Regions from separate parts of the Pseudoalteromonas sp. MMG033 genome, predicted to be linked through region 1. Evidence: predicted binding sites of a transcription regulator. Region 1 holds the regulator's gene; the other holds the start of a gene.
What was found. Region 1 encodes FliA, which starts transcription of late flagellar genes. Its sites were predicted from a motif close to CTAAAGNTNNNNNNNNNNNNGCCGATA; they were not measured.

Region 1 (4,434 bases):
TCTTGGGTGCTTGTTCGCTAGGTGCAGGTGTAGTATCGTTTTGAGCACCGAACTTACCCACACCATGTAATTCATCCAACAAACTATCGAATTCGTCGTCTGTAATATCACCATCATTTACATTGGCAGGTGGAGACGACGGAGTAGCGGATGGTGTTTGCGGTTCTTCAGCTGCGGGCCCATTACCTGAACCATGCAGTTCATCCAATAGACTTTCAAATTCTTCTTCCGTGATTTCATCAATGCTGTCAGACGAAGCCGGTTCACCTGAATCCGTGTCACCAATATCAAACAAGACGTCATCTTCAGGCTCGCTAGCAGGCTCTGGTTCTGGCGCAGGCTCTGGGGGAGCAGATGGTGCAACGATTTCTTCGTCAGCAGACTCTGGCTGACTGAGCTTATGCAAGACATCTAGTAATTCTTGGTCTGCCGGTTCTGGCTGCTCGCGATTTTGAATGCACGCGAACATATCATTTATCGTATCGAGCGACTGCAAGATCACATCCATCAATTCAGGATTGACCGATCGTTGTCCTTGCCTTAATACATCGAAAACATTTTCAGCACCATGACAAGCATCAACGAGCTCATTCATGCCTAAGAAACCAGCCCCACCTTTTACAGTGTGAAACCCTCTGAAAATTGCATTCAGCAAATCTTTGTCATCTGGGTTATTTTCTAATTCAACAAGTTGCTCAGATAACAGTTCGAGTATTTCTCCAGCTTCAACAAGAAAGTCTTGTAAGATATCTTCATCGACTTCAAAGCTCATTATTATACTCTCCTATTAGAAACCCAAACTAGATAACAAATCATCAACTTCATCTTGACCAGACACAACATCGTCTCGTTCTTCAGCGTCAATGATAGGTCCTTCAGGACCAGAAAGTTCATCAGTGGGGGTTTCAACTACTTCTTGTGGTTGTTGAGCCGTATTAAGTTGACCCACTTCTGCCGTGCCGAAAACAGTCAATAGGTGTATTAAGCTGTCCTCTACCTCTCTAACAAGCTCTATGACTCGTCGAATAACCTGACCGGTTAAATCTTGATAATCTTGTGCCATTAAAACATTTGTCATCAAGCTTTGTAATTCGTCGGTGCGGCCTTGTGAAGATTGCATAAAGTCGTTTAAGTCGTGACACAGAGATTTAAATTCTCCGAGTTGTATATCACGACTCATCAACCTATCCCAGGTAGGCTTGATCTCAGAAAGGTCATCAGCCAGCTCTTGAGCAAGCGGTAGACTCGCTTCAACCGCATCCATCGTTTTATTCGCAGCGTTTTCTGTCATTTCCATAACATAGTTTAAACGTTGCTTAGCATCTGGCAGGGCTTCTGTAGTTAAATCTGATAAACGCGTGTCTAACTCGAAGTTTTTCAACGACTCGTGTAACTGGCGTGTCAATTTTCCGACTTCAGCAAATAACTCAGATTGTTCTTTGTTAGTTGCTTCAATTAAAATTTGATCAGCTTTTTCTTGTTCACCGTTTTCAAGATACTCAACAAGTTGCTTCGCTTGCTCTAATGTAATTTGTGGCGCAGAGGATTCTGACATAAGCCTATCCTTACTTGTAACTAGCCTAAGCGTTCAAAAACTTTTTCTAACTTAGTTTTCAATGTTCCAGCAGTGAATGGCTTAACAATATAACCATTTACGCCCGCTTGGGCTGCCGCAACAATTTGTTCTTTTTTGGCTTCTGCAGTTACCATAAGCACGGGAATATGCTTAAGGCTATCGTCGGCTCTTATTGCTCTCAACAGGTCGATGCCTTGCATTCCTGGCATGTTCCAATCTGTAACAACAAAGTCAAATTCTTGATTTTGCAACATTGGAAGCGCAGTGCTGCCATCATCTGCCTCTTGAACATTTGTAAAGCCTAAGTCTCTCAAAAGGTTTTTGATTATTCTTCTCATTGTAGAGAAATCATCAACCACGAGAATTTTCATGTTCTTATCCAAAACTTCCTCCGGTGAGGTTTGAACCTAAAAAAATATTAAAATGTACTCTAATTGATCCAGTCATTTATCTTGGCTCTGAGTTTAATCATTGCCTGACCGTGAATCTGACTCACTCGAGACTCGCTCACATCTAGGATCTGGCCAATCTCTTTTAAATTCATTTCATCGTTGTAGTACAAAGACAAAACCATTGCATCACGCTCAGGTAGAGTTTTTATTGCTTCTACTAACGACTCATTAAAGCGCTCATTCTTAACGTTATTGAATGGTTTGTCTAGCGCTAAATCACTGCCTGCAGGTGAAATTACGTCTTGGTCGACACCTAAATCTTCAATGCCAATAATTTTACTTGCATTCACGTCATGTAAAATATGATGGTACTCATCTAAGGGAATATCAAGTTTTTCAGCGATTTCAGTGTCTTTAGGCTCACGACCCAAGGCAGTTTCTAGCTCTGATATCGCCTCAGCCACCATGCGACTATTTTTGTGAACTGAGCGCGGGGCCCAGTCACCACGGCGTATTTCGTCTAACATGGCTCCTCGAATTCGAATCCCAGCAAAGGTTTCAAAGCTTGCTCCTTTACTAGCATCAAAATTTTTCGTTGCCTCAATCAAGCCTATCATTCCTGATTGAATAAGATCATCAAGCTGAACACTTGCTGGCAGTCTTGCAAGTAAATGACAAGCCACTTTTTTGACTAAAGGTGTATGACGCTCGACCACCTTATTCAGATGGTCTGCTGTTTGATATCCCGCCATTCGATTGACCGGTGTAGCCATAATTACCCGTTAACTAACTGCTCAATGAAAAACTCTAGATGACCTGAGGGCTGGTGAGGCACTGGCCATTTCACAGCTTTACTTGCTAACCCTCTAAAAGCGACAGCGGCAGGAGAGTTAGGGTAGAGTTCAACAATGGTTTTTTGACGGCGAGATGACTTTCGCATGTTTTCATCGAAAGGAATTGTCGCGACTAGCTCTAGCGCAACATCTAAAAATCGATCTGTTACTTTGGACAACTTAGCAAATAGCTCCTGGCCTTCACGCAGGCTTCTAACCATATTCGCGACAATCTTAAACTTGTACACGCCATGTTCTCTACTAAGTACTTTAATCAGGGCATATGCATCGGTAATAGATGTTGGTTCATCACAAACCACGACCATCACGTCTTGAGCTGCTCTAGAGAAACTCAATACCATATCCGATATGCCAGCGGCTGTATCGACAATTAAAACATCAAAGTCATTGCTCAGCTCGCTAAACGCACGAATTAGGCCGGCATGCTCTGCTGGGCTCAATTCAACCATGTTTTGTGAGCCTGATGTGGCTGGCACAATTCTGATTCCGGCTGGACCCTCTACTAAAATCTCATCAAGTTCACATTCGCCAGATAGCACATGAGATAAATTACGCTCAACACGTAACCCTAGCATTACATCACAATTTGCTAATCCAAGGTCAGCATCTAAAACTAATACTCTATGGCCCTGTTGTCCTAACGCAATTGCAGTATTTAATGAAACATTGGTCTTACCGACTCCTCCTTTACCACCAGTTACTGCTATTACTTTTACTCCGTGGTTACTTTTTTGATTCATTTTACGCAGGCCACTTGCTTGATCTAAAACTGTATTAATCATACATTCCTACTGTCTGGGACGCCACTGCTTCACGTCGTGAATGTTGTGCTTTTGTTCTTTTTAAATACAATTGCTCAGCCTTTTTAACTAATTTTTGAGCATTTGCTACGCGAATGTCTTCTGGCACTCGCTGACCGTTGGTAAGATACCCTATTGGTAAGCGATTTTGAATCGCTATGCTAATAATCTCACCTAAACTTAGACATTCATCAAGTTTTGTAAAAATGCAACCACTCAAATTAACTTTTTTGAAGTGGTTCACAGTTTCTTGTAAGACATGCATTTGCGAAGTTGCACTTAATACTAAATAACTACGAATATCAACTCGTGAGCTACGCATCAATGTGTTAAGCTGCTCCGTCAAACGTAAGTCTCTTTGACTCATGCCTGCAGTATCTATTAATACTAGACGCTTATTTCGCAAATGATAAAGAACTTCTGCTAACTCATTTGCATCTTTAACTTGCTTAACCGGACAGCCAATAATTCTACCATAAGTTGCCAACTGCTCGTAAGCACCAATTCTATATGTATCTGTTGTAATTAACGCGACCTTGTCTGCACCGTATTTTTGTGCTCCAAGCGCAGCTAATTTTGCGACTGTAGTCGTTTTACCTACGCCCGTTGGCCCTACCATAGCATAAACACCGCCTTGACGTAGAATATCATTGTTGGTGGTATGCATCTGATTTACAACCATATTCAGTAATGCATTCCATGCCTCTTTTCGAGACACATCATCGGGAATGAAACATGCCATTTGCTCAGCTACATCAGCACTAATGCCCATACCTTGCAGTCGATCGACCAAACACGCTCTTGTTGGGTCT
Region 2 (4,434 bases), 780 kb from region 1:
ATTGAACTTATTGAATGCAATCATGGTAAACTCCTTTAAAAATTGAGATTTCAAGCAGATATACGGTAGCTGAAAATAGGCTTGGACGCAACTTTTCTAGTTAGTTTCCCTTCTAACTTCAATAGGATCGGACTCTTTTGCTTTACCTTGTAAAATTGATATCTCAACACGCCTATTGCGCTTTCTATCAGTATCGTTCGCATTTGGTACTAAAGGTCGAGTATCAGCATGACCAACTACTACCATTCTGTTTTTATCGAAACCACTGACTGTTTGCATTTCACTCGCTACAGCAACTGCACGAGTCGCTGATAAATCCCAGTTATTGAAATACAGTTCATTGGAAACCTGAAAGTCATCGGTGTGTCCAGACACAGTGATTTCCCCAGGTACATCCTTGAGTAGCTCAGCAATATCATGGATCACCGGTTTGAATTTTGGCTGTAAAAAAGCGCTCCCAGATGGAAAAGAGCCATTCTCTTGGATCCTGATGATAATTTGCTGCCCAAGTGATTCTAATTCAATTGCCCCATCCATTATTTGCTTTTCTAACTGCTGGGAGATCTTTTTAACCAGCTCGTTGACCTGTTCCTGATCTGCCGCAGAGACCGCTTGTGTCATTGATTGTTCTTGTGCTGTACTTGCAGATTCACCACCACGTTTGTTACCCCGCTGCTCTTGGCGGCCACCAGCAGAACTTTCTTCGCCCGCCTGAAATTCCAACATTTGCTGGGTCATTTCAACCGTTTGTTGTTGAATCGTTTCAATCGGAGTTGGTTCTGGTTTACCAGGGGTAAACTCCATGGCGATGACACTCGTCCCTTTCGGAATATCTTTTACTTCGATTTTATTCTGTACACCAAACGCAAACTTCATTGACCCGGCAATTTGCTTAAATTTCAGAACATCCATTTCTGAAAACGCCAATAATAGAACGAAAAAGCACATCAGCAGTGACATCAGATCTGCAAACGTCCCCATCCATGCAGGCAGCCCTGGGGGCGGGCATTTACATTCGTTCTCATCTGACATTATTTACTCCTCACCGCCATCACCGCGTTTAGACTCTGGTAGGTAGTTTTTCAAAATGCCCTCAATTACTTTCGGATTCTGGCCATCTTGAATACCCAAAATCGCATCTAAAATTAGGCGTTGGTTTCTTTCTTCTTCGTCTTTCCTAAGCTCGAGCTTTACCTGAATTGGAATAGCCACAACGTTTGCCAAAAAAGCACCGTATAGCGTGGTTAGAAGTGCTACCGCCATCGCAGGACCGATGGCCTTTGGGTCATCCATGTTTGATAACATGGCAACAAGACCAATAAGTGTACCAATCATACCCATTGCCGGGGCTATATCTGCAAGAGACTTAAACAAGCCCGCGCCCATTTCATGCCGATTAGCTGTGAGGGCGATGTCTTTTTGCAATGTCGCCCTAACAACATCCGCATCATGACCATCAACTAACATATCCACACCTTTTCGCATAAACGGGTTGGGAATTTCTGCCTCTTCTAAAGCAAGAAATCCACCTTTACGCGCAGAATCCGCAAGCTCAACTGCTTTTTCGATTAACTCTTCAGGCGTTTCAATTTTGAACATAAACGCCTTACCGGCGACCTTACCTATGCCTAAAAACTGTGCAAGTGTAAAGTTAGACAAAACAATAAAAATTGAACCACCAAATACAATAACAACCGATGGCGTATTGTAAAACATGGCAAGTTGCCCATCACTACTGAGTACCATAGACATAACAATAAGGCCTATTGCACCAAGGATACCTATAACGGTTGCTAAATCCACACACCCTCCAAAGGCATTTATTCGTGAGATATCACGCAGTTATTCTTATACGTTGTGTTATCGGCAAGTTTCGCAATAACTTAATTCAATTATATTAAAAAGCCTTTAAATTGCGAGGATTAACCAAAACTATCAGATCATATTAACTGCTTAACGCCGCAAAAAGTCTATCAGATGCTTTGACCTCAATCTTCATAAGCAATAAAATTACCTTCCTAATGCTTTGCTTGAGAGTAAAAAAGAGATGGCAGTTAAAAAACCTGAAAATATGAACTTTGAAGAAGCTGTCAATGAGCTTGAATCGATTGTTCAAGAAATGGAACACGGTGAGCTTACATTGGAGCAATCTTTAAAGCAGTTTGAAAGAGGGATAAAACTTGCTCAGGCTTCAAATCAAAAGCTTCAACAAGCAGAACAAAAGGTTAATATTTTACTCGCTAACGATGAGGCCAGTGCGCCAAGCGAGTTTTCAGAGCAGGTAGACTAGTTGCGTGGAACTACATGAAAGATTAAACATCGCAAAAAAAGATGTTGAAAAAACAATAAATGCATACTTTGCACAAGATTTGGACACTGATCCTACTGCAAAAGCCGCTGCGCTGTATTCTATAAGCAATGGTGGTAAACGTCTGCGCCCATTTTTAGTCTACGCGACGGGCGAAATGCTAGGTGCGAATATAGAAGATCTTCATATTGCAGCAGCTGCTGTTGAATGTATTCACAGTTATTCCCTCGTACATGACGACTTACCGGCTATGGATGATGACGATCTTAGACGTGGTAAGCCTACCTGCCATATTGCATTTGACGAAGCGCAAGCCATTTTGGCTGGCGACTCTTTGCAGACATTAGCCTTTGAATTTCTTTCATCACATCAGTTTCAGGTCCCTGCTCCACAACAAATTGCGATGATTAAAGCGCTTTCCCGCGCTTCTGGTCTGCAAGGTATGGTAGGTGGACAAGCACTTGATATTGCTGCAACAGACAAGCAAATCAGTATTGCAGCCCTTGAAGACATACACAGATTAAAAACAGGTGCTTTACTTAATTGCGCCATAGAACTAGGCGCACTCTGTGCGACTAACATTTCAGATTTAACACGTAGTCAATTAAAGGATTTTGGCTTAGCTATTGGACTAGCATTTCAAGTTCAAGACGATATTCTAGATATTGAGAGCGATACAAGCACACTCGGTAAACCGCAGGGCTCTGATTTACAACATAATAAATCAACTTATCCGGCTCTACTTGGTATGACAGGTGCTAAAGATAAAGCACAAACGCTTATCAACCAAGCGCTAGAAGCACTAGATAACATAGATGCAGACACTCGCTTACTAGCTGAGCTTGCCAAATATATTATCGCTCGGGATCATTGATTATCGCAACGAACACATGACTATTTAATGACAAGTTCCCTTTAAATTTATAAAACTATCGGCAAGCTTTGTATATAATTGGGCAAGGTTTGCTAAGGATATTACGAATAATATGACTCTTGATAGTAGCAAGTATCCGTTATTGGCATTGGTCGATCAGCCACAACAGCTAAGGCAGCTGCCTCAGCACAAGCTGAACGAATTTAGTGCTGAGCTAAGAAATTATTTATTAGACTCTGTCTCTCAAAGCAGTGGTCACTTGGCGTCTGGATTAGGTACCGTTGAACTAACCGTCGCCCTTCATTATGTTTACAATACCCCAGTAGATAGACTGGTTTGGGATGTTGGTCATCAAGCTTACCCACATAAAATATTAACTGGTCGAAAAGAGCAGATGCATACTATTCGTCAAAAAGATGGTTTGCACCCTTTCCCGTTTAGAGAAGAAAGTGAATATGATACGTTTAGTGTCGGTCACTCGAGTACATCTATCTCAGCCGCATTGGCAATGGCAATTGCCGCAGAGAAGGAAGGCAAAAACCGCAAAACAGTTGCGGTGATTGGCGATGGTGCAATGACAGCAGGTATGGCTTTCGAAGCAATGAACCATGCCGGTGATGTTAAATCAGACATGTTGGTAATTTTAAACGACAACGAAATGTCTATTTCGGAAAATGTTGGCGCACTCAATAATCATTTTGCTCGTATTCTTTCAGGTAGCTTTTATACCAATATCCGCGAAGGTGGTAAAAAACTGCTTTCAGGCGTACCACCAGTGAAAGAGCTCGCCAGTAAAGTTGAAGAACATTTAAAAGGTATGGTGATACCAGGCACGTTTTTCGAAGAGCTAGGCTTTAACTATATTGGCCCTATTGACGGTCATGATGTTGGTATGTTGGTCGATACGCTGCGCAATATGCGCAACTTAAAAGGCCCACAATTGCTGCATGTGAAAACGCAAAAAGGAAAAGGGTATCAACCTGCTGAAGCCGATCCAATTGGCTATCATGGTGTACCAAAGTTTGACCCTAGCATTCACCAACTGCCAAAAAGCAAACCAAGCGCGCCTACGTTCTCCAAAGTATTTGGTGATTGGTTATGTGACATGGCGGAGCAAGACCCTAAGCTAATGGCTATTACACCAGCCATGCGAGAAGGCTCTGGTATGGTGCGTTTTTCTAAAGAGCACCCAAGTCAATATTTTGATGTTGCTATCGCAGAGCAACACGCTGTGACTTTAGGCGCTGGTTTT

Region 2: the regulator FliA is predicted to act here: its motif matches at 1,862-1,888, upstream of pomA (flagellar motor protein PomA).

The regions. Positions count from the first base shown of each region.
Region 1 is NZ_CM170070.1:4,897,479-4,901,912, forward strand. Features, by position in the region: gene AC2CZC_RS21220 (chemotaxis protein CheA) at 1-772, opposite strand, end outside; gene AC2CZC_RS21225 (protein phosphatase CheZ) at 788-1,555, opposite strand; gene cheY (chemotaxis response regulator CheY) at 1,576-1,959, opposite strand; gene AC2CZC_RS21235 (RNA polymerase sigma factor FliA) at 2,007-2,741, opposite strand; gene AC2CZC_RS21240 (MinD/ParA family ATP-binding protein) at 2,744-3,604, opposite strand; gene flhF (flagellar biosynthesis GTPase FlhF) at 3,597-4,434, opposite strand, start outside.
Region 2 is NZ_CM170070.1:717,939-722,372, forward strand. Features, by position in the region: gene AC2CZC_RS03450 (flagellar motor protein MotB) at 97-1,032, opposite strand; gene pomA (flagellar motor protein PomA) at 1,036-1,803, opposite strand; gene xseB (exodeoxyribonuclease VII small subunit) at 2,048-2,290, shown strand; gene ispA ((2E,6E)-farnesyl diphosphate synthase) at 2,295-3,182, shown strand; gene dxs (1-deoxy-D-xylulose-5-phosphate synthase) at 3,295-4,434, shown strand, end outside.